DNA from 2 places in the Salinimonas sediminis genome. Region 2 is predicted to be linked to the other one. Evidence: predicted binding sites of a transcription regulator. Region 2 holds the regulator's gene; the other holds the start of a gene.

Region 1 (12,241 bases), 1.9 Mb from region 2:
TAACCAACGGAAAATAAATCACCTATGTTTACAGGCATTGTGCAGGCATTAGGCACCATCAGTAAGCTGGACCGACGCGGCGAAGACATCCGCTTAACAGTTAATACCGGCCAGTTGGATATGTCGGATGTGGCGTTAGGCGACAGTATCTCGACTAATGGGGTGTGCCTTACCGTAGTGGAGTTTGGCGACACATATTATTGCGCGGATGTCTCGGCGGAAACCATTAAGTATACCGGGTTTGCGCATTACAAAGCAGGCTCCACGGTGAACCTGGAAAAGGCCATGCGGCCAACCGATAGGTTCGGCGGACACATCGTTTCAGGGCATGTGGATGGGGTGGGTACGGTAGCCAACATTATCCGGCACGCTAATTATGTCGAAGTATGGGTAACTGCGCCTGCGCAACTGGCCAAATACATAGCCCATAAAGGCAGTATTACGGTAGATGGTGTTAGCCTGACGGTAAATGAGGTTAATGGCGCGGACTTTATGCTATGGATTATTCCGCACACGTTACAGGAAACCGTTATCGGTACTTATCGTGCAGGTAGCAGTATAAACCTGGAAGTTGACGTGGTTGCCCGCTATCTGGAACGCTTGATGTTAGGCGATAAAGCAGCCCAGCCCAAAGCCTCTGGTATCGACATGGCGTTTTTAGCAGAAAACGGCTTTCTACGAAAATAATTTACCCTATAAAAGAACAGTTATGGCCTTAAATAATATAAAAGACATCATCGATGATATCCGTCAGGGTAAAATGGTAATCCTGATGGATGACGAAGACCGGGAAAATGAAGGCGACATTATTATGGCCGCCGAACATGTAACCCCCGAAGCTATCAATTTTATGGTAACCCATGCACGCGGCCTGGTGTGCTTACCTATGACACAGGAACGTTGCCAGCGCTTGAACCTGCCGTTAATGGTAGATAAAAACGGCGCGCAGTTTACTACCAACTTTACGGTGTCTATAGAAGCGGCGCAGGGGGTGACTACGGGCATCTCTGCGGCCGACCGTGCGACTACTATTCTGGCCGCCGTTAACCCGCAGGCGCAGGCCAAAGATATTGTTCAACCTGGTCATATATTTCCACTTATCGCCAAAGATGGCGGTGTTCTTAACCGTGCTGGCCACACCGAAGCCGGCGTCGATTTGGCGCGCTTAGCGGGGTGCGAACCGGCCTCTGTAATTGTGGAAGTCTTAAACGAAGACGGCACCATGGCCAGGCGGCCACAGCTGGAAACGTTCGCCCAAAAACATAACCTTAAAATTGGTACCATCGCCGATCTTATTGAGTATCGTAACTTAAACGAAACGACTATTAAGAAAGTGGCCCAGTGCAAACTGCCTACCGAATATGGCGAATTTGAACTACATACCTTTAAAGATGTCATTGATAACCAGGTGCACTTTGCGCTTAAAAAGGGTGAGGTGGACGCCCACACGCCCACCCTGGTACGGGTCCATTTGCATAATACATTAAGTGATTTATTGGGTTCGACACGCTCGATAAACCGGTCACTTACCTTGCCCGAAGGAATGCAGCAAATTGCCGAACATGGCGGCGTGCTGGTGGTGCTGGGCAAAGAAGAAGATCTGATAAGCCAGGTAGAACGCTTTGAAGCGGAAGACCAGGGGCAGCAGCCTGCGGGTAAAGAATGGCAGGGCTCTTCACGGACTATCGGAGTGGGTAGTCAGATTCTGGCCTCGCTGGGGGTACAAAAAATGCGTCTGCTCAGCAAGCCGATAAAATATCATGCGCTGTCAGGCTATGGCCTGGAAGTGGTGGAATACGTTCATCCTTAATATTCTACCCTGGCAGCAAAATTGCCGTGGGCGTGAAGAATAATCAATCCATTTTGTTTGTGCGTAGTTATGCTATACTGCGCGCCGTTTTTTCTCAGGGGTAAAGTCCATGCAGGTTATTGAAGGTAATATCAGAGCCACAGGCAAAAAATTTGCCATTATCGTTTCCCGGTTTAACAGTTTTGTAGTCGAAAGCCTGCTGGAAGGCGCGCTAGACACGTTGGAACGTCATGGTGAGGTAAGCGACGGCGATATTACTTTAGTACGTGTGCCTGGTGCCTATGAGCTACCTGTGGCAGCGAAGAAAATTGCTGAAAAAGGCCAGTTCGACGCAATTATTGCATTGGGCGCTGTGATCCGGGGCGGTACGCCGCATTTTGATTTTGTCGCTGGTGAATGCAATAAAGGTCTGGCTCAGGTATCGCTTGAATATGGTATCCCTGTTTCCTTTGGTGTTATCACCACCGATTCTATAGAACAGGCTATAGAGCGCTCAGGTACTAAAGCCGGTAACAAAGGTGCAGAAGCTGCCCTTGGTGCGCTGGAAATGGTAAATGTTGTTAGTGCTCTGGATAGCCTTTAAGTAAGGATTTTTTGTGAAAGTTTCAGCAAGACGCAAAGCCCGTGAACTCGCCGTGCAAGGAGTCTACTCCTGGCAAATGAGCAAAAATGATATCGCTCAGGTCGAGCTTGCATTGGCGACCAGCAACAATATGCATAAAGTAGACATGGTGTATTTCCAGGCGCTACTGCGTGGCGTTGCCAAGGATGCTTCCAGGCTGGACGCCGCAATGAAACCTTACCTTGGACGCTTGCCTGAAGAGCTTGACCCCATTGAAAAGGCTATTTTGCGGGTCGCCACCTATGAGCTGGTTGATCGCATGGATGTGCCGTACCGCGTGATAATTAACGAAGCCATCGAACTGGCGAAAATATTCGGCGCTGAAGAAAGCCATAAGTTTATTAATGGCGCGCTCGATAAAGCGGTTCGTAAGTTTCGTGAAAACGAACGGTAGCGCTCGCGGCAGAGCGTCTAGCTCTGCCAGGCTCAACATTCTCAACATTGTAGAATACTGTGAAAGAGTTTGATTTAATTGGCCGCTATTTTGTCGATGGCGGTTACCAGCGCAAGGACGTTGTAGTGGGTATCGGTGATGACTGTGCAGTCACCACGGTATCGCCCAATCAGCAATTGGCGATAACCACCGATACGCTGGTGGGCGGCGTCCATTTTTTAACTGATGCGCCCGCCCGTTCCGTGGCTTACAAAGCCGTCGCGGTAAACCTTAGTGATCTTGCTGCCATGGGTGCAGAACCTGCCTGGATAAGCCTATCCCTGGCCATGTCTGAAGTGGACGAAGCCTGGTTGGCGGACTTTGCCGAAGGTATGTACGATCTTACGCGCTATTATTCAGTACAACTGATTGGCGGAGACACCGTAAAGGGGCCGCTGTCGATGACCATTACCGCGCAGGGTTTTATCCCCCCAGGTAATGAACTGAAACGCTCTACGGCCCGGCCTGGCGACTGGATATTCGTTACCGGCACGTTAGGTGATGCAGCCGCGGGGCTGGATATTCTGACCCGCAAGCTGGATGTCGCTGACGGTATCCGTGATTATCTGATCGACCGGCATTTATATCCCACTCCTCGGGTGGCTACCGGCACGGCGTTACGCCGACTGGCGAGCGCCTGTATTGATGTATCCGATGGTTTTTTATCCGATCTGGGGCATATCCTGCGAAATTCCGGATGCGGGGCGAATGTACAGGTAGACCGTTTACCTATCTCCAGTCAATTGAACGATACGGTTGATGAAGATGAGGCATATCGCTATGCCCTGACCGGTGGCGATGACTATGAATTAATTTTCACAGTAAATGAAGAGCAAAAGGGCAACCTGGAAACGGCGTTGGCCAGCACCGGGGTAAAAGTTACCTGCGTAGGGCAGGTGACCGGCCATACCGATAAGCTCGATTTAAAATGTAAAAATGTGCCTTACACCGTTGAAGGCACCGGCTATGAGCATCAGTTCTGATGCAAAAGCAATACCGTGAGCGTGTATCGCTGAAAAACCCGGCTCACTTTTGTGCATTAGGGTTTGGCAGCGGGCTGATTCCTGTAATGCCCGGTACCTTTGGTTCACTTGCCGCTATTCCATTGCTCCTACTCACGCTCTCGCTGCCTGTATGGCTGTATATCGCGATTACGGCAGTTATAGCGGTGTTGGGTATTTATGTGTGTGGAAAAACTGCCACAGACATGCAAGTGCATGATCATGGTTCTATTGTGTGGGACGAGGTAGCAGGAATGTTCTGTACTTTCATCCTGGTACCGCTTACCCCAATACATTTACTGGCCGGATTCGTGTTATTTCGTATTTTCGATATTCTGAAGCCCTGGCCTATTTTTATCATTGATAAACGATTACATGGCGGCACCGGGATTATGCTTGATGATCTGTTGGCGGGATTTATGGCCTGTATTAGCTTGCACGCCATTTTATTCATCTGGCCGTTTTAAGCGAAGACTACCCTGCGCTTTGCCGACGAAGGCGCGGGTTCATGTTCTCCTATTTCGCATACCCATTATATATTGCATAGCCGCCTGCCGTATCAGTCATAAGCAAAGGGCGATGTCAGGCTCGTACTGTGCACTACTTATTACGTCTGCCCTCTAAAGATCCTCTTGCCGTTACGGAGTTACGTAACCTTTGCAGGTTTACTTCAAGGCGCATCGCCATGTAGCCCTACGCATTGTTCATGCATAAGCATGCCGGGCATTGAATTAATCTTCTGCCCGGTTCCTGATGCCAGCAATAAGCTTTCTCGTTTTTCGCTGCGCGCTACTTATGGATTGATTCTCAACGGAATGCTTTTGATGTAGAGCGCAGGGTGACGACAAGAATAAAAACATTATCCGCAGTCAAACCAGGCTCCATTTGCAGGTAAGTCGAGCTTCCGCTGGTCGGGTGTTCACCGCTATGCTTGTTCAACGTATTACAGGGTATCAACATAAATAGGCAGGCCTAAGCGCGATGATAACTATCGCTGAGGGGGGCTTGCAGCCATCGGTTTGTAACAATATAAGAGGAACAATATTGTACCGGCTTAGATCACCGGTTAAGAGTTACGAAACGCCCGGCGCGTAACGCGCCAGGGGATAGTTTTCACGCTAGCAGGATTTTACGCGGCCAGAAGATTGACCGGCGGCAGGTTCAGCGTGCCAGATAAGCCTCTATTTGACGCACAATGCCGTTGCCATCAAGTTCCAGCTGGGTATACATCTGTTCCTGTGTGCCTTGCTCTATAAATCGGTCCGGCAAGCCTAGTTGCAATGTATGCACCAGTCGCTTCTGCTGCTGCAGATACTCTACCACCCCGGCACCGGCGCCGCCTGCAATACAGCCGTCTTCCAATGTGACTAACAGCGCATGGTCAGTACACAGCGTATCAATCATTTCGCCATCAAGTGGCTTCACAAAACGCATATCAACTAACGTGGCATTAAGTTGTTCAGCGGCCTGTTCTGCATAAGGCAAAAGCGTGCCAAAGCTTAAAATAGCGACTTTCTGGCCATCACGTAACTTGCGCGCTTTACCTAATTCCAGTTCATGCATCTCGGTAGTCGGTATAATACCTTTACCGGCCCCGCGAGGGTAGCGCACCGCTGCCGGCATCTTCGCTTTATGGCCGGTGTACAGCATTTGCCGACACTCATCCTCATCAGCCGGCGCCATAATAATCATGTTGGGTATACAGCGTAAGAAGGCCAGGTCAAACGCCCCCTGGTGGGTTTGGCCATCGGCGCCTACAATGCCGGCGCGATCAACCGCAAACAGGACGGGTAATTCCTGTAAGGCTACATCATGAATCAGCTGGTCGTAGGCGCGCTGCAAGAAGGTCGAATAAATCGCTACCACCGCGTTGATACCTTCTTTAGCCAACCCAGCGGCATAGGTAACCGCGTGCTGCTCGGCAATCGCCACATCGCTATATTGCGCAGGATATTGCTGAGAAAACGCTACCATGCCGGAGCCCTCACGCATTGCAGGCGTGATTGCCATCAGCTTAGGATCCTGTTCAGCCATATCACAAAGCCATTGCCCGAAAATAGCGGAAAAGGTTGGCGATGTAGCTTTAGAGGCAGGCAGTGCATCATCAGCCGGATTGAACTTTGGCACCGCATGAAATTTTATCGGATCTTTCTCGGCCTGGGGATAGCCTTTACCTTTTCGGGTAACCACGTGCAACAACTGTGGGCCACTGAAGTTACGCATATTGCGCAGGGTATCTACCACCGTATTTACATCGTGACCGTCGATAGGGCCAATATAATTAAACCCGAGTTCCTCAAATATAGTACCCGGGACCACCATACCTTTAAGATGCTCTTCCGCCCGGCTGGCAAATTCTTTTATAGGCGGAACATTACTTAATAGCTTTTTACCGCCGTCGCGCATTTTATTGAAGAAATTACCGGTGAGCAAACGGGCCAGATGCGAGTTTAATGCCCCGACGTTTTCAGATATCGACATTTCATTATCGTTTAACACCACGACCATGTCTTTTTTGATATCACCAGCATGGTTCATTGCTTCAAAGGCCATCCCGGCGGTCATTGCGCCATCACCGATAACCGAGACAACTTTACGACCCAATCCTTCTTTTTCGGCGGCCACGGCCATGCCCAGCGCGGCGCTGATAGAGGTAGAGGAATGACCTACTGCGAAGGTGTCGTATTCACTTTCGCCCGGCCAGGGAAAGGGGTGTAAGCCGTTCTTCTGGCGAATGGTCTGCATTTTATCAGCCCGGCCAGTGATAATTTTATGTGGATAGGCTTGGTGCCCTACATCCCAAATTACCCGATCAAATGGGGTGTTATACACATAGTGTAAGGCCACCGTCAGTTCCACCGTCCCCAAACCCGAGGCAAAGTGACCACTGGTCTGGCTGACGCAGGTCAGCAGATACTGGCGAAGCTCGTCCGACAGTGTCTTTAGTTTGTCCTGCGGCAGCTTACGCAACTGATCAGGAGTCAGGCCTTTGGCCAGTGTTGGGTAATGGGTTAGCTCTAAACTCATTGGTTATTATTCTATGTCTTTTATAAGGGCGTCAGACTTAATGATTACGATTAACCATTAAGTCTGTGAACGCCGTTAAATATTGTGTATTGTAGGGTAAACCGGCTATGGCTTGAAGCGCCTCATCATGCAGCCGGGTTAATTCCTGCTTAGCGTTGGCCATACCGAGTAAGACCGGAAAGGTATTTTTGCCCTGGGCTACGTCAGAACCCTGAGGCTTACCTATTTCACTGGCATCGCCTTCAATGTCCAGAATGTCATCCTGAACCTGGAATGCCAGCCCGATGATATCGGCAAACCGGACAAATTGCTCGCGCTCTTGCTCGCTGACGGTAGCGCTGGTCAGGGTGATCATTTTCACACAGGCACATAACAAGGCGCCGGTTTTTAACCGATGCAAACGGGTTAGCGCCTCAATATCTATAGCGTTGCCCGTGCTCTGCAGATCAATTGCCTGGCCGCCACACATTCCCTGATAACCTGCGGCACTGGCTAATATTGATACCAGTTTGGCCCGTTGCGAGCTACCATAGTCAGACATCGGTTGGTCTGCCAGAATACTAAAGCCCAGCGTTTGCAATGCATCACCGGCTAAAATAGCAGTGGCTTCGTCAAAGGCCACATGACAGGTGGGCTGACCGCGCCGCAAATCATCATCATCCATTGCCGGCAAATCATCATGTACCAGCGAATAAGCATGCACACACTCTATAGCCATACTAATAGTAAGCTGGTCCTGACGTGGGATATCCAGGGTATTGCCCACCAGGTGGGTAAGCACCGGGCGCATTCGTTTGCCGCCTACCAGCAGAGCATGTTGCATCGCAGCTTTCAACCGGGGCGCATGATCCGGTAACTGTGAAATTAGCCGCAAAAGCTGCTCATCCGTCTGTTGTTTAATCTGCTGACGGAGCACATCAAAATTCATAGGGTTGCCTGTCAATACTATATTGCCACGGGGGCAGGGAAAGGGTAGAAGGTATCAGGAGGCCGTATTATCCGGTAAATCGGTCAGCTTCTCAGTACCTTGCTCTGCCAGCAGTATCTTTACTTTTTGCTCAGCTTGCTCAAGTGCCTGCTGACTGGCCCGGGACAGCGCAATACCACGTTCAAATTTCTGCAGGGCTTCAGCCAAAGGCAGGTCGCCGCTTTCCATTTGGGTGACAATGGCTTCGAGTTCTGACAGGCTTGCTTCAAATGAAGGGGCTGCTTTGGTGTCAGTCACGATAGTAATTCCACGGTTGTTTCAGATAGGCGCACATTAACCGACAGCACTGGGCCGGTCAAATGGTTTGTCCAGTCAATTCTACCTGGTGCCGGCAATATGCAAACGTTTGTGCATAAATACCTGACTATAGAAAAACAAACTGGCGAATAGCCTAATTGGTTATAGAATTTTAATACGAAGCCGATAGTATAGATGGCGTCCAATAAGCTGCGAGTTAAGCAGTTCTTTTTCAAAGCATAATAATCAAAGACTGAACGCCAGCAACGATTTCGTATAACGAGGATTTACGTGTGGATTTAGCAACCGTCATAGGCATGTTAGGTGGTATCGGGTTCATAGTCATGGCCATGATACTGGGTGGTGAACTTGGCATGTTCTTCGACGTCCCATCAGTACTGATTGTATTCGGTGGAACACTGTTCGTGGTGCTATCCCAATATACTCTGGGCCAGTTTTTTGGGGCCGGGAAAGTGGCGGGCAAAGCATTCATGTTCAAAATTGATACCCCAGATGACTTAATTGAAAAAATTGTAGAAATGGCGGATGCCGCACGAAAAGGCGGCTTTCTGGCTTTGGAAGAGGCCGAAATAAGCAACCCGTTCATGCAAAAAGGGGTAGACATGCTGGTGGATGGCCATGATATAGAAGTGGTGCGTGAAACACTGGCCAAAGATATTTCTATGACCACCGAACGCCACGAGTTTGGCGCTTCTATCTTTAAAGGCATGGGCGATGTTGCGCCAGCTATGGGCATGATAGGTACGCTGATTGGCTTGGTGGCTATGTTGTCCAACATGGACGACCCTAAGGCCATAGGACCGGCCATGGCAGTAGCCTTGCTCACCACACTTTACGGAGCCTTCTTAGCGAATGTTATCTGTCTGCCAATTGCTTCAAAGCTAACCAACCGGGTAGAAGAAGAAAAGCTTAACCAAAAGCTGATTTTAGATGGCATAGTAGGCATTGCTGATGGGCAGAACCCGCGGGTTATCGAAGGTATATTGAAAAATTACCTGGCGGCCAGTAAACGTGGCGGCACCGACGAGGAGTAAGCGATATGGCACAGCAAGAAGAATGCCCTAAATGTCCTCCCGAAGGGCTACCCGCCTGGATGGGCACCTTTGCTGACCTGATGTCATTGTTGATGTGCTTTTTTGTATTGTTGCTCGCCTTCTCGGAAATGGATGTGCTTAAATTCAAGCAAATCGCGGGGTCGATGAAGTTTGCGTTTGGTGTACAAAATAAAATCGAGGTAAAGGACATTCCCAAAGGGACCAGCGTTATCGCGATGGAATTTCGGCCCGGTAAACCGGATCCTACTCCTATCGAAACAATACAGCAGCAAACGATTGAAATGACGCAGCAAATGCTGGAGTTTCAGGCCGGCGATGAAGACTCTGCTGGCGGTCGGCAAAAACAGCGTGGTGAACAGCGGGGCGGCCAGGCCCAGCAAACCGCTACAGACCAAGCCTCATCGGCTGCGCAAAGTGCTGACCAGTCTGAAGTAGAAGAAATGATGAAGAAAGTCGCCGAGCAGCTGCAAAAGCAAATTTTGGATGGCTCGGTGGAAATGGAGAGCCTTGGCCAGCAGCTGACTATCCGGATTCGCGAAAATGGTTCATTTTCTGCCGGCTCTGCATTTTTACAACCGCAATTTAAACCTATTGTCAGAAAGATTGGCGAGCTGCTGGCAGACATGCCCGGCGAGGTAGAAATTTCTGGCCATAGCGATGGTCAGCACATTGCTAATGAACTGTATCGTTCGAACTGGGATTTGTCGTCACAACGCGCCGTGGCCGTGGCAGAGGAAATGCGCCGGGCCAAGGGCTTTGATGAAAGCCGAATGTCAGTGGTGGGCCGGGCCGACACCCAGCCGTTAGTCGAAAAAGCTAAAACCGCCGAAGATCGGGCCAGAAACCGGCGGGTTGAAATAAATATCAATCAAGGCAAACCTATGTTGTCAAAACCTATCTCGGTGATTGAACAGTAACGGTGACAGAAGGGTGACGGTGGCAGAAAAGTGACGCGCAACGGCCTCGCAGATAGAATAAAGCGTCATGCCCGTGCCCTTCTGGGCAAAGCAACAAAAAAGGCCTGTAAACCAGGCCTTTTTATTGACTGCAGGCAAACCTAGCCACGGACAATGGGCACCCGACACGCCGGCTTTGTAATAACCAACTGCACCGTACTGATAGTACGTTCTAAAAATCCGCCTTCACAATATTTCAGATAATATGTCCACATCCGCACAAAACGTTCATCATAGCCATCTGTTAGCAATTGCTCTTTTGCTTGCATAAATGCCCGGTACCAGTCGTCCAGAGTTTTGGCGTAGTCCAACCCAATATCTTCACTGTCGCGAATCATCATATCGCTGTGCTTTTTAAGCTGCTGGTTAATCACCAATTGCGAGGGCAAAAAACCACCTGGAAAAATGTACTTTTGGATAAAATCCACGCTATTAGCGTAGCTTTCATAGCGTCTGTCATCGATGGTAATTGATTGCAATACCATGATTCCATCACTTTTGAGTAACCGGCTGCATTGGTCAAAAAAGTTACCTAAATACCGTTTACCTACCGCCTCAATCATTTCTATAGACACCAGTTTGTCATAGCGGCCGGTCAGCTCACGGTAGTCTTTTTTGAGCAAAGTCACCTGGTCTTGCAAATTTTCTTTGGCCACCCATTCGCTGGCATAGGCATACTGTTCTTCGGAGATAGTAGTGGTAGTGACTTTACAGCCATAATGTTTGGCTGCAAACACCGCCAGCCCGCCCCAGCCGGTTCCTATCTCTATTAGGTGATCGGAAGGGCGAAGCTGGAGCTTATTGCATAACGTACGCAATTTATGTTGCTGGGCCTGAGCCAATGAGGCGTTGGCATCAGGGTAAATAGCGGCAGAATACATCATGCTATTATCTAAGAAGCGGGTATACAGGCGGTTACCCAAATCGTAATGTGCTTCAATGTTTTTCTTTGCCTGCTCAGCGGTATTGCTACGAAACAAATGCTGTATTTTATGAAGTGGCAAACTAATCCATTTAAATTTGTCTTCCCAGGTATCCAGAAAACCAAGATTGCGGGCAAATATCTGAATAACAGACGTTAGATCCGGCGTGGTCCACAGCTCATCCATATAGGTTTCGCCCGCTGCAATGCTGCCACCGAGAAGCAATTGACGATAGGCTGTTATTGCCTGGATATCGATAACCGCCTTTAAGCTATCGTCAACATTGCCGTAACGGGCTACACAATTGCCTTGTTCCCTGATTTCCATATGCCCCTGCGGTAATAAGGACATCAGTTTTAAAAATAAGGTACGGCAGCTTTTATCTATAACCGAACCGGTAGGGGCTAAAGATGCCACTGTTTCACCGTGAGCCATGGTCTCATCCTGGTTTTTCTAATTACTAATTATTGGGGTGCGAATAAACCGGCGTTCGCTTTAGCCAAAGCTTTAACGCTTGCCAGTAAATGCCGGTAACTGTTTTTACCGTCATACTTGGTATTTTAAATAACGCCGCTTTCAAACTCTGCGAAGTCAGCGGGGCGCGATGAAGCTGTAAACCTGCACTGAAGTCACGGTCTTGCTGATGGCAGTCCATGGTCATCGCAAATTTGGCCGCTGGCTGGCTAATCCGCCATTTGTACGTCATATCCATTGGATTAAAGGGCGACACATGGAAGGCTTTTTGGGTGTCGTCCTGCGTAGCCATATCGACCAGATAATAATGCCGTTCATGCCACGGCGTATTGGATACTTCCGCGAGCATGTGAGTAAATAAGCTGGCGCCAGCTGGCCTAACAAAGTAAAAATTAACCGGGCTGAAATACATCCCAAATGTGCGTAATTGCCCCAACATACAAACCTCACAAGCAGGTTGCATATCAGCAGTACCATTATCGCTGGCGGCAGGCTTAAATGAAGGCCCGCCAAGTTGCACAATTTTGTTAAGCACCGCCTGCTTCACATTGCCATTGTGAATACCCAGATAATCAGTACTACGAAACTGCACAAGAGCCCGATGCATGAACGAAAAATGTTTAACGCTACTCTCAAGTCGTTCCAACTCATCTAAATTCAACCAGAACAGATGAATCTGATAGCTAAACCGATG
Region 2 (12,241 bases):
TTTTGGTTATTTTGCTGGTATCGGCGGTTATTGTACCAAGTATAATTGTCGGCTTAATTGTGGCAGTTTTTCAAGCGGCCACGTCAATCAACGAACAAACCATGAGCTTTTTACCTCGTTTGATCGTTACCTTATTGGCGCTTAGCTGGGGCGGAAACTGGCTGGTCTCAAAGCTGATGGATTTTACTTTTCATATGGTTGAGCGAATCCCGCAGGTAGTGGGCTAAGCATGCAGGTTGAGCTGGCTACCGTATCGCAATTTCTGGCTGACATGATGCTGCCGTTTATGCGCATCAGCGGTATGTTTGCTGCAATGATAGGGTTTAGCGCCAAGTCAATTCCTCCGCAAGTGCGCGCGTTATTAGCTATATTTATGACGCTGGTTATTATGCCCGTGGTGAAACCGGTTCCTATTACAGATCTGGTAAATGTAGGCACCTTCTTAGAAGTGATCCAGCAGCTAATCATTGGTGTGGCCATTGGGTTTATCTCAATGATGGTGCTTAACACGTTTGTGTTGGCAGGGCAGGTTATTGCGATGCAAACCGGCTTGGGCTTCGCCTCTATCGTGGATCCCGTCAATGGCATTAATGTACCGGCGGTCGGCCAGTTTTATCTGATTTTGGCCACCCTGTTGTTTTGGGGCATGGACGGTCATTTGTCGATGATTCAAATGATTGTGCTTAGCTTTGATGCGTTTCCCATAGGCGATAGCTGGTTCACTCCCGATCAGTTTCGCCAGATTGCCCACTGGGGCTCGTGGATGTTTGTATCGGCGTTGACGTTATCTTTAGCGCCGATTGTATCGTTACTGATTGTTAACCTGGCCTTCGGGGTGATGACCAAAGCCGCTCCGCAGCTGAATATCTTTAGCATTGGCTTTTCAATTGCGCAGATTACCGGCCTGATAGTTATCTGGATTACGATGGACAACTTTTCTACTCACTTTGCGGCCCAGTGGGCCAGGGCAGAGCAGTTCATGTGTGAGCTGCTGGCTATCTGTCCAACATAAGGAGGCGCAGCAATGGCGGATGACGCGCAGGAAAAAACAGAAGACCCCACGAGTAAAAAACTCGACGAAGCCCGCAAAAAAGGGCAGATAGCCCGTTCCCGTGAGCTATCGACGGCGCTGGTGCTGATTGTCAGTGGCCTGATGTTTATGCTGATTGGCGGAATGATAGCCAAGGCGGTATTTGGGGTAACCCAGCGTATGTTCAGTTTATCGCGCGACGAAACCTACGACCCTTCCCATATGTTTGTTGCGGGCGGGGAAGCCCTGATGACCGTGGCCGGGCCGGTATTGATTTACATGATTATTGCCATGGTAGCTGGTATCTATGGTTCAGTGGCCTTAGGCGGGTATAATTTTTCCTGGGAGTCGGCGGCCCCCAAAGCCAATAAAATTAATCCAATCAATGGGTTTAAGCGCATGTTCGGAATGAATGCGCTGGTGGAGTTACTTAAAGCGTTTGCGAAATTCGGCGTTATTGGCGGCTTAGCGATAGGCGCATTACTGTATTATAAAAATGAAGCGCTGCATTTGGATATGGAGCTATACCCGCTGAATATTTTCCATGCAATGGATATGCTGGAATGGGCGTTTTTACTGCTAACCCTGGGAATGATTCCGATAGCGGCGATAGATGTGCCTTATCAGATTTACAAGCACAACAAAGAAATGAAAATGAGTAAGCAGGAGATCAAGGACGAGCATAAAAATGCCGAAGGCGATCCCCAGGTGAAAGGCCGTATAAGACGCTTACAGTACCAGGCTGCGGCCAACCGGATGATGCAGGAAGTGCCTGAAGCTGATGTTATTGTGACTAACCCCACCCATTATTCAGTAGCACTGAAATATGAAGAGAATGGTAACCGTGCGCCGGTAGTTGTAGCGAAAGGCGTTGACGAGTTGGCCATGCACATTCGTAAAATTGCGACGGCGCATGACGTTCCGCTGGTGGCCTCGCCCATGTTAACCCGGGCAATTTATTACTCTACGGAAGTTGACCACGAGATTCCCCATAAACTGTTTATGGCGGTGGCCCAGATTCTGGCGTATGTATTCCAACTGCGCGCCTATAAAGCAGGTAAAGGTAAAAAGCCCAAGCCGGTTAAAAAAGACTTACCCATCCCCCCAGAGCTTAGACGATAAGTTAATCTGCCTTTAGCTAATTGTGGCATGGTAGTTGAACTAACAGAAAGTAATAGACGTTAAGTGTCAATTTTCTGATAGTGAGATAAAACGCGATGCAGTTAGCAGGCTTTATGCAGCGGTTTGATAAAAACCAGATGCAGCGAATTACCAGCGGGCTTGGGGCCCCAATCGTGTTATTGGCTATCATGGGCATGGTTATTTTGCCTATGCCGCCGTTTCTGCTGGATGTTCTGTTCAGCTTCAATATAGCCTTATCTCTGGTCATTATTTTGGTGGCGGTATTCACCGAGCGGCCAGTCGATTTTGGTATTTTCCCTTTGGTTTTGCTGATTGCCACGGTATTACGACTGGCCCTGAATGTAGCCTCTACCCGGGTAGTGCTACTTTACGGTCATGAGGGTGGTGATGCTGCCGGTAAAGTTATCGAGGCCTTTGGGGCCGTAGTAATTGGCGGAAACTACGCAGTGGGCGTGGTCGTTTTCGCTATTCTTCTGATTATTAACTTCAAAGTAGTAACAGCTGGGGCCGGACGTATTTCCGAGGTAAGCGCACGGTTTACCCTTGATGCTATGCCAGGTAAGCAAATGGCTATTGATGCTGACCTGAATGCTGGCTATATAGATCAGGACCAAGCGCGGGCGCGTCGTGAAGAAGTCACCGCGGAAGCCGACTTTTACGGTTCGATGGACGGTGCGTCAAAGTTCGTGAAGGGCGATGCAGTTGCAGGTTTGTTCATCATGTTGATTAACATTGTGGGGGGCCTGTTTATCGGCATGATTCAGCACGATCTTAGCTTTGGTAATGCGGTAGAGGTTTACACCATACTTACCATTGGTGACGGATTAGTGGCGCAAATCCCCTCGCTGTTGCTATCCGTGGCTACGGCCATCATTGTTACCCGGGAAAACGAAACCCAGGAAATGGGCCGTGAAATACGAAATCAGCTGGGTAACCCGCAAGCGTTATATATTGCCTCAGGCGTGCTGTTTGTAATGGGGATTATCCCTGGCATGCCGCATATTGCCTTTTTAGGTTTCTCAGCCATTGCTGGTGCCTATGCCTACTGGCAAACCAAACAAGCTAAACAAGCAGCCGAAGCACCGTTGCCAGCAACCAAGTCGGCTGAAGGTGAGATGGCAGCGCCAGAAGTTAAAGAGCTGGGTTGGGACGATGTTCAACAGGTAGATACCATCGGCCTGGAAGTAGGGTATCGGTTGATTCCGCTGGTCGACAAATCTCAGGGCGGTGAGCTGCTGACCCGGATTAAAGGGGTACGTAAAAAGCTATCCCAGGAACTGGGCTTTCTTATTCCGCCTGTTCATATTCGCGATAACCTGGATCTAGACCCTAATGCTTATACCATTGCCATGCTGGGGGTAAACATCGGTGAAGCCCAAATTAGCCATGATGAAGAACTGGCTATTAATCCGGGTCAGGTATTTGGCGAATTGCAGGGACGAGCGACCCAGGATCCGGCGTTTGGCTTGGATGCTGTATGGATTAAACCAGCACAGCGCGAGCACGCGCAAACCTTAGGCTATACCGTGGTTGACGCCGCGACGGTGGTAGCCACACACCTCTCCCAGCTACTTACTAACAACGCGTATCAGCTGCTGGGGCATGAAGAAACCCAGCACTTGCTGGATATGCTGGCCAAAAGTAGTCCTAAGCTGGTGGAAGGCCTGGTGCCGGATATTTTGCCGCTTAGTACGGTGGTAAAAGTATTACAAACGCTTTTATTTGAAGGTGTGCCGATTCGCGATATGCGCACTATTGTGCAGACCTTAAGCGAGTACGGAACGAAAAGCCAGGACCCGGATGTACTGGTCTCGGCGGTACGTATCTCACTTAAGCGGCTCATCTCGCAAGAGATATGTCAGGGGGGCCGGGAGATACCTGTCATAACCTTGGCGCCAGAGTTGGAACAAATGTTGCACCAGTCACTACAGGCAGGTGGGGAAGATGGCGCAGGCATCGAACCTGGGCTGGCAGACCGGATGCAAAAAACATTGCAGCAGGCATGTCAGCAACAGGAGCTTGCAGGCGAACCAGCAGTGTTATTAACCTCTGGGATGTTACGCCCCGTCCTTTCCCGCTTCTTTAAGTATTCGGTTGCCGGTCTTCATGTGTTGTCTTATCAGGAAGTACCGGATGACAAGCAGATAAAAATAGTCAGCTCGGTGGGTCAATAAACTGACGCCCACTGGGTAACGAGGTTGCGATGAAAATCAGACGTTTTTTTGGTAAAGACATGCGCGAAGCGCTAAATGCAGTAAAAGCAGAGCTTGGCAGCGATGCGGTGATCATGTCGAACCGTAAGGTATCCGATGGTATCGAGCTTGTCGCCGCGTATGACAAAGAGCCTGAGGCAAAATTGACGCCTAAGCCTAAAGCCGCCGCGCCGCGTGATGTAAACGGCAAAGCAATGCCCAGTTTAAGCGAAATCATTGGTGACGATGGCCCGGACAGTTTGCGCGCCCTGCTGGAAAAACAACAGCAAGCGCAAGCGAAGGCAGCAGAAGCTGCACGTCACCAGGCGCAGCCGGCTGCCGGCTATCAGCCGCCGCATGCAGGCGCCGCAAACCAAAGCCAAACCCGTGCGGCCCAACCGGCCCCAGCTCGGGCTGCGTATAATGCACCAGCCTATCAGGCTGCGGCGAGCGATTTCAGCTTTGATATTGATGAGCCAACGTTTAATGATTCGCCCACTCAGTTTACCGGCCAACCAGCAGCGGCTGCGCCAGCGCCACAAAGCGATCTTGATTCAATCAAAGAAGAACTGGCATCGCTGCGCAATGTGCTACAGTTTCAGGTAGCAGGATTAATGGAGTCGAAGCAGCGCCAGCACAATCCGGTACACAGCTATTTAATGAAATGTCTGTCAGGTATGGGACTAAGCCATTCTTTGGCCGAACAAATGGTGCATTACACGCCTAAGCAATATAACGAGCGCGAAGCCTGGGTGTACTTACTCAACCTTTTGGCTAATCGCATTAATGTAGCGGGCAATGATATTCTTCAGCAAACCGGCGCAGTGGCGCTGGTCGGACCAACCGGTACAGGAAAAACCACCACCTTGGCTAAACTGGCAGCGCGTTATGCCCAGAAATATGGCGCCGACCAGGTGGCGATGATTACCATTGATACCTACCGTATTGCGGCTTACGAGCAATTAGCAACCTACGGTAAAATCATTGGCTGTACCGTGCGTAAAGCGCAATCTACTGAAGAATTGGCAGAACTGTTATTCCAGTTACGGCATAAACGTATGGTATTAATTGATACTGCGGGCTTTAGTCAGCGTGATAGCCGACTGATAAAACAGTTATCTCAGTTTGATCGTGGTCAGATGCAACCGGTGAGAAAGTACTTGGTTACTCAGGCTAATACCCAATATCCGGCATTACAGCGTATCATCAGTGCATACGATGCAGTTAAACTGGATGGATGTATCTTTACCAAACTGGATGAGTGTTACAGTCTGGGTGAAGTATTAAGCGTGGCAATAGAACATGGCCTGCCGGTCAGCTATGTCACCGATGGCCAGCAAGTGCCTGAAGATATTAAAGTAGCTGACGCTAAATCTTTAGTATCCGTAGCGGCAAAGCTTTATAAAAAGTATGGTTTGAATCATACTACTGATAGTAACCTTGTTAAATCAGCACAGGCAGTATGATTGAAGATCAAGCGAGTAGCTTACGAAAGATGAATCAGTCACGATTAATCAAAGTTATCGCCGTAACAGGCGGTAAAGGTGGTGTAGGGAAGACCAACATTACGCTAAATACGGCCATTTCGATGGCTAAACAGGGCAAGCGGGTAATGGTACTTGACGCTGACCTGGGTTTGGCGAATGTCGATGTAATGCTTGGACTGCGTGTAGAACGTAATCTTTCGCATGTGTTGTCGGGTGAATGTACGTTAGATGAAGTACTGGTTACCGGGCCACATGGCATTAAAATCGCCCCTGCTACCTCTGGCACTCAGTCAATGACTGAGCTGACCCCAACCGAACATGCCGGGCTTATCCGCGCCTTCAGCGAGCTGCGTTCGCAGGTCGATGTACTGATAGTGGATACTGCTGCCGGGATCTCCGACATGGTGCTGAGCTTTTCCAAAGCGGCCCAGGATATCATGGTGGTGGTGTGCGATGAGCCTACATCATTGACCGATGCCTATGCACTGATCAAAATTCTTAACCGTGAACACGGGGTGTTCCGCTTCAAAATTGTGGCTAACATGGTTCGCGATACCCGCGAAGGTCATGAGTTATTCAGTAAATTATCTAAAGTCACGGGGCGGTTTTTAGATGTTGCCTTAGAGTTAGTAGCAACGGTGCCGTTTGATGAAAATATCCGTCGGGCAGTCCGTAAGCAAACCTCTATTGTCGATGCATATCCAGGCTCACCGGCCGCTGTGGCTATTTCACAACTGGCCACTAAAGCAATGCATTGGCCGGTACCCAGCCAGCCAGGTGGCCATCTGGAATTTTTCATTGAACAGCTGGTGTCACATAAAACCACAGGAACGCAACGTTGAATAGCAAAGCGGCTGCCTACCGACAGCAAAATGACAAAGCACAGTTGGTAGAGCGACACGCGTCCCTGGTTAAGCGGATAGCCCATCACTTAATGGCCCGCTTACCAGCGAGCGTATTGGTGGACGATCTTATACAGGCAGGCATGATTGGCCTGTTGGAAGCGGCCAAAAATTTCGATGGCTCGAAAGGAGCCAGTTTCGAAACGTTTGCGGGTATTCGTATCCGTGGTGCCATGCTCGACGAAATACGTAAAGGCGACTGGACACCCCGGTCGGTGCACAAAAACAGCCGGGCGATCACTGAAGCCATTGCTCAGGTTGAAAAAGATACAGGACGTGACGCGCGCGATGTGCAGATAGCTGCTAAGCTCAATGTCAGTCTTGATGATTACCACCAAATGCTCAACGAAGTGAACGCAGGCAAACTGGTGGGTATAGAAGATCTCGGTGTGTCAGAAGATGTGATTACCACCGAAGGTAATCAGGGTAATGATTCGCCACTGGAAGATTTAATGCAGGGCGCGTTTCAAAAAGCGTTAGCCCATGCAATCACGACCTTACCGGAGCGCGAAGCCATTGTTCTTTCACTGTATTACGATGAAGAACTTAACCTGCGGGAAATTGGCGAAGTATTGGATGTCAGTGAATCAAGGGTCAGTCAGATTCATAGTCAGGCGATGTTGAAATTAAAAGCTAAAATGCAGACCTGGCGTGCCGATAGTTAATACAACAATATCAATAGTAAAACATAATAATTTAATCCCCGGTGGAGGCCATTTTGGATAAAAATATGAAAATTCTCGTGGTAGATGACTTTTCTACTATGAGACGAATCATAAAGAACCTGTTGAAGGACTTGGGGTTTTCCAACATCCAGGAAGCTGATGATGGCAGCACGGCATTACCCATGTTGCAACAAGGCGATTTCGACTTTGTAGTAACAGATTGGAATATGCCGGGCATGCAGGGCATCGATTTGTTGCGGGCGATTCGAGCAGACGACAAACTTAAGCACCTGCCAGTGCTGATGGTAACTGCAGAAGCGAAAAAAGAACAAATTGTTGCTGCAGCTCAAGCTGGTGTTAACGGCTACGTGGTAAAACCTTTCACGGCTGCTACGCTAAAAGAAAAACTAGATAAAATCTTTGAACGTTTAGGTTAATCCAGACGATCTTACGGGATTTAAGAGGAATACTGGATGTCGACGAATGTCAATGTTCCTATCTCACTTGAAGAAGCACGTCAGTTGGTTGTTCATCTTGAACAGGGCGAAAACGCGGAAGCACGTGAATTGTTGGAAGCCATTTCAACAAAAGAGTCAATTGAGTTATTTGCCGAAGTGGGCAAACTAACCCGACAATTACATGATGCGTTAAATAATTTTCAGCTCGATGAACGCATTGCCGGCCTGGCCAACGATGATATACCGGATGCGCAAACCCGGTTGACCTACGTTATCGAAGAAACCGAAAAAGCCGCTAACACTACGATGGATGCAGTGGAAGCGAGCATGCCTATTGCTGAGGCTTTGACCCAGCGTATAGACACCATTATGCCAGAATGGAAAAAGCTGATGACCCGCCAGATAGAGTTAGGCGAGTTTAAAGCACTGTGTACGGATTTAGACGATTTGCTTAGTGATACATCCAGTGAATCAGCAAAATTAACCGGTCTGTTAACCGAAGTGCTTATGGCACAGGGCTATCAGGATTTAACCGGTCAGGTGATTCGGCGGGTTATTGAGCTGGTGAAAGAAGTCGAAGATAGCCTGGTGAACATGCTAACGGTGTTTGGCGAACCAGAATCTGGGGTTCAGCCACCACCGGATAATATAGAAATAACCAGCGGTGTCGAAGCTGAAGGGCCTATAGTTAATGCCGAAGAACGCGACGACGTTGTAAAGGGTCAGGATGATGTTGATGACCTTTTGTCGAGCTTAGGTTTTTAGGAGAGCAGGCGCATGTCGTTTGATGTAGACGAGGATATTTTACAGGACTTTCTGGTAGAAGCTGGTGAAATTCTGGAGCAGTTGCAGGAGCAACTGGTCGATCTGGAAAATAACCCGGAAGACAGTGATTTACTTAATGCTATTTTTCGAGGCTATCATACTGTTAAAGGTGGTGCCGGTTTTCTGTCGCTGACCGAATTGGTCGAGATATGTCATGGTGCGGAAAATGTATTTGACGTAATGCGTAATGGCCAGCGGACGCTGACCCCAGAGTTAATGGACGTAATATTGCAGGCCACCGATGTGGTGGTAGCGATGTTTGAAAAAGTAAAACAACGCGAGCCAATGGAACCGGCTGACGCAGCCCTTGTCGATATTCTGCATAAGTTAAGTCGACCCGAAACTCCCGATGAAAATATTTTCAACAGCGGCACCATAGCCGGTCATCAGGCCACCGATGATCTGAATATGGATGACGCTGCTCAGGCGATTGTGGAACCTGCCCCCACCGCACCAGAAATGGCCGCGATGCATGAAACCGCTGCCACACAAGGCGGTATTGAAGAAATTACTGAAGATGAATTTGAGAAGCTGCTGGATGAGCTGCATGGCAGTAATGCGCCAGGGCGGGCAGCGCCTGCCAGCGAGCCGGCTAAGCCTACTGCGGCGGTAACCGGCGATGATATTACCGACGATGAATTTGAGGCATTGCTGGACGAGCTGCATGGCAAAGGCCAGTTTTCTGCTGAAGACGCCGCACCTGCCGCCAGCACGCCTGCGCCGTCAGCCAGTTCACCAGCGCCTGGCGCTGGCGGTGACGAAATCACCGATGACGAATTTGAAGCATTGTTAGACCAGCTTCATGGCAAAGGACAGGCCCCCACGTTAAAAACTGACGAAAGTGCTGCGCCAAAATCTGAAAAGCCGCGGGTTAAAGTTGACGTAGATGCTACGGCGGCTATTACTCAGGCCAAACAGCAACAACAAGCTGCTACGCCTGCTGCGCCGAAAGCAACGCCCGCAAAACCAGCGGAACCGCAGGCCGCTAAACCGGCTGCCCCGGCAGCTAAACGCGAAGACAAAAAAGCCAGTGGTGGCGGGCAACAAACCGAAACGACGGTACGGGTAGATACTAAACGTTTAGACCAGATCATGAACATGGTGGGCGAGCTGGTATTAGTGCGCAACCGGCTGCTCAGTCTGGGAATAAATACCAGCGATGAAGCCATGTCTAAAGCTATAGCTAACCTGGACGTGGTAACGGGCGATCTGCAAGGCGCGGTGATGAAAACCCGCATGCAGCCTATCAAAAAAGTCTTTGGCCGCTTCCCCCGCGTAGTCCGCGACCTGGCGCGTAGTCTGAAAAAAGAGATTACGCTTGAGCTGGAAGGGGAAGAAACCGATTTAGATAAAAACCTGGTCGAGGCACTTGCCGATCCATTGGTGCATTTAGTGCGCAACTCTGTGGATCATGGGGTCGAAATGCCCGATGACCGACAAGCAGCCGGCAAGCCCAGAATGGGCACAGTCAAGTTGTCGGCTTCGCAAGAGGGCGATCATATCCTACTTACCATCGAAGATGATGGTAAGGGCATGGACCCGGAAAAGCTTAAAGAAATCGCGATTAATCGCGGCGTACTGGATGCCGACGCGGCCGCCCGAATGTCAGATGTAGAAGCCTTTAATCTGATTTTCGCGCCAGGCTTTTCGACCAAGACTGAAATTAGTGATATTTCTGGCCGTGGTGTGGGTATGGATGTGGTGAAAACCAAAATCAACCAGCTCAACGGTACGGTAAACATTGATTCGCAGCTGGGTAAAGGCACCCGTCTAGAAATTAAAGTTCCTCTGACCTTGGCTATCTTGCCTACCTTAATGATTATTGTAGGTAAACAGACCTTTGCGCTACCGTTAGGTGCGGTTAGCGAAATCATTAACATGGACATTAAGAAAACCAATACGGTAGACGGCCAGCTCACCTTGATAGTGCGGTCAAAAGCTATTCCCTTGTTCTTCCTTGGCGACTGGCTAATGCGTGGCCCTACCGATATTGACCGTGAAAAAGGCCATGTGGTGGTGGTACAGATTGGTACCCAGCAAGTTGGCTTTGTGGTTGATGCTTTAATTGGTCAGGAAGAGGTGGTGATTAAGCCTCTTGATGCATTGTTACAAGGCACGCCTGGAATGGCCGGTGCGACGATAACCTCGGATGGGGGGATAGCGCTTATTCTGGATATTCCAAGCCTGTTAAAACGCTACGCACGTCGGTCATAGCAGGGCGGCGTACAAGGATTAACACATAAATGGCTTTTAAAGTTCTGATTGTTGACGACTCAGCATTCTATCGTCGACGTGTTCGCGAGATTCTCAGCGAGGACAGGGAGCTGAACGTAGTAGGTGAAGCCCGAAACGGGCAGGAAGCATTAGAAATGTTGCTAACCTGTGCCCCGGATGTAGTAACCATGGATGTGGAAATGCCGGTTATGGACGGTATTTCCGCGGTCAAAGCGATCATGAATAAGCGCCCGGTGCCTATTTTGATGTTTTCATCATTAACCCACCAGGGTGCGCAGGCCACGCTTGATGCATTGGAAGCGGGCGCGTTGGACTTCTTACCGAAAAGATTTGAAGATATTGCCCAGGATCGAAAACAGGTTTCGGGTATCTTACAAACCAAGGTGCGCCTGCTCGCCCGGCGAGGGGTGGGCATCCGCCGTGCGGCAGCGCCGCGGCATGAACGGGCAGAAGTTGCAATGCCGGCAAATGCTCCCAGGCAAAGCTTTGTGCGCAGTTCGTCCATGTTAACTGGCCGTAGTAAAGTCGCCGCGCAACCTACAGTGTCGAGTGTGTCACGCTCAGGTAAGCGCTATAGTTGTTTGGCTATTGGCGCTTCTACTGGCGGGCCGGTTGCATTGCAAAAAGTTTTGACACCGCTACCCGCGAATTTCCCTTACCCTATTGTGCTGGTGCAACACATGCCCGGCACATTTACCCATGCGTTTGCGCAACGTTTAAATCACCACTGCAAAATTAATGTTAAAGAAGCTGCAGATGGTGATGAAATGAAAGCGGGCTGGGCTTATTTAGCTCCCGGCGGCAAGCAGATGCAGGTGGAACGCCGTGGTACTCGTAATTACTTGCGGATTGTGGAAGATAACAGCGATAAAGCAACGTATAAGCCCAGTGTGGATATTACCTTTACCAGCCTGGCCAAATTGTTTGGTGGGGATGTACTTGGGGTTATTTTGACCGGCATGGGCGCCGATGGTAAAGAGGGCTGCAAGTTATTACGCGATAAAGGCGCCAATATTTGGGCCCAGGACCAGGCCTCGTGTGTCGTTTATGGCATGCCTCAAGCGGTTGCCAAAGAAAATATATCCCAGAAAAATATCAGTATAGATAACATTGCCGGCTGTATTATTACTGAAATGGCGTTGTAATAAACATGTGCATCCAGGAGAGCTAGGATGAAGATCTGGACCATTGCCAACCAAAAGGGCGGCGTGGGAAAAACCACCACAACCGTAACGCTGGGTGGGCTGTTAGCGCAGCACAATCAGCGGGTTTTATTGGTGGATACCGATCCGCATGCTTCGTTA

The links. The regulator FliA, encoded in region 2, starts transcription of late flagellar genes. The targets are predictions, from matches to a motif close to CTAAAGNTNNNNNNNNNNNNGCCGATA.
Region 1: the regulator FliA is predicted to act here: its motif matches at 8,281-8,307, upstream of pomA (flagellar motor protein PomA).

Annotation. Positions count from the first base shown of each region.
Region 1 is NZ_CP031769.1:2,924,695-2,936,935, reverse strand. Features, by position in the region: gene ribD (bifunctional diaminohydroxyphosphoribosylaminopyrimidine deaminase/5-amino-6-(5-phosphoribosylamino)uracil reductase RibD) at 1-3, shown strand, start outside; gene D0Y50_RS13015 (riboflavin synthase) at 25-687, shown strand; gene ribBA (bifunctional 3,4-dihydroxy-2-butanone-4-phosphate synthase/GTP cyclohydrolase II) at 710-1,810, shown strand; gene ribH (6,7-dimethyl-8-ribityllumazine synthase) at 1,920-2,393, shown strand; gene nusB (transcription antitermination factor NusB) at 2,407-2,826, shown strand; gene thiL (thiamine-phosphate kinase) at 2,886-3,848, shown strand; gene D0Y50_RS12990 (phosphatidylglycerophosphatase A family protein) at 3,848-4,333, shown strand; gene dxs (1-deoxy-D-xylulose-5-phosphate synthase) at 5,028-6,893, opposite strand; gene D0Y50_RS12980 (farnesyl diphosphate synthase) at 6,931-7,821, opposite strand; gene xseB (exodeoxyribonuclease VII small subunit) at 7,876-8,118, opposite strand; gene pomA (flagellar motor protein PomA) at 8,412-9,173, shown strand; gene D0Y50_RS12965 (flagellar motor protein MotB) at 9,179-10,111, shown strand; gene D0Y50_RS12960 (SAM-dependent methyltransferase) at 10,252-11,508, opposite strand; gene D0Y50_RS12955 (DUF1365 domain-containing protein) at 11,534-12,241, opposite strand, start outside.
Region 2 is NZ_CP031769.1:1,053,462-1,065,702, forward strand. Features, by position in the region: gene fliQ (flagellar biosynthesis protein FliQ) at 1-227, shown strand, start outside; gene fliR (flagellar biosynthetic protein FliR) at 230-1,012, shown strand; gene flhB (flagellar biosynthesis protein FlhB) at 1,025-2,152, shown strand; gene flhA (flagellar biosynthesis protein FlhA) at 2,248-4,347, shown strand; gene flhF (flagellar biosynthesis protein FlhF) at 4,377-5,831, shown strand; gene D0Y50_RS04805 (MinD/ParA family ATP-binding protein) at 5,828-6,694, shown strand; gene D0Y50_RS04810 (RNA polymerase sigma factor FliA) at 6,691-7,419, shown strand; gene cheY (chemotaxis response regulator CheY) at 7,473-7,856, shown strand; gene D0Y50_RS04820 (protein phosphatase CheZ) at 7,893-8,642, shown strand; gene D0Y50_RS04825 (chemotaxis protein CheA) at 8,655-10,916, shown strand; gene D0Y50_RS04830 (protein-glutamate methylesterase/protein-glutamine glutaminase) at 10,946-12,082, shown strand; gene D0Y50_RS04835 (ParA family protein) at 12,110-12,241, shown strand, end outside.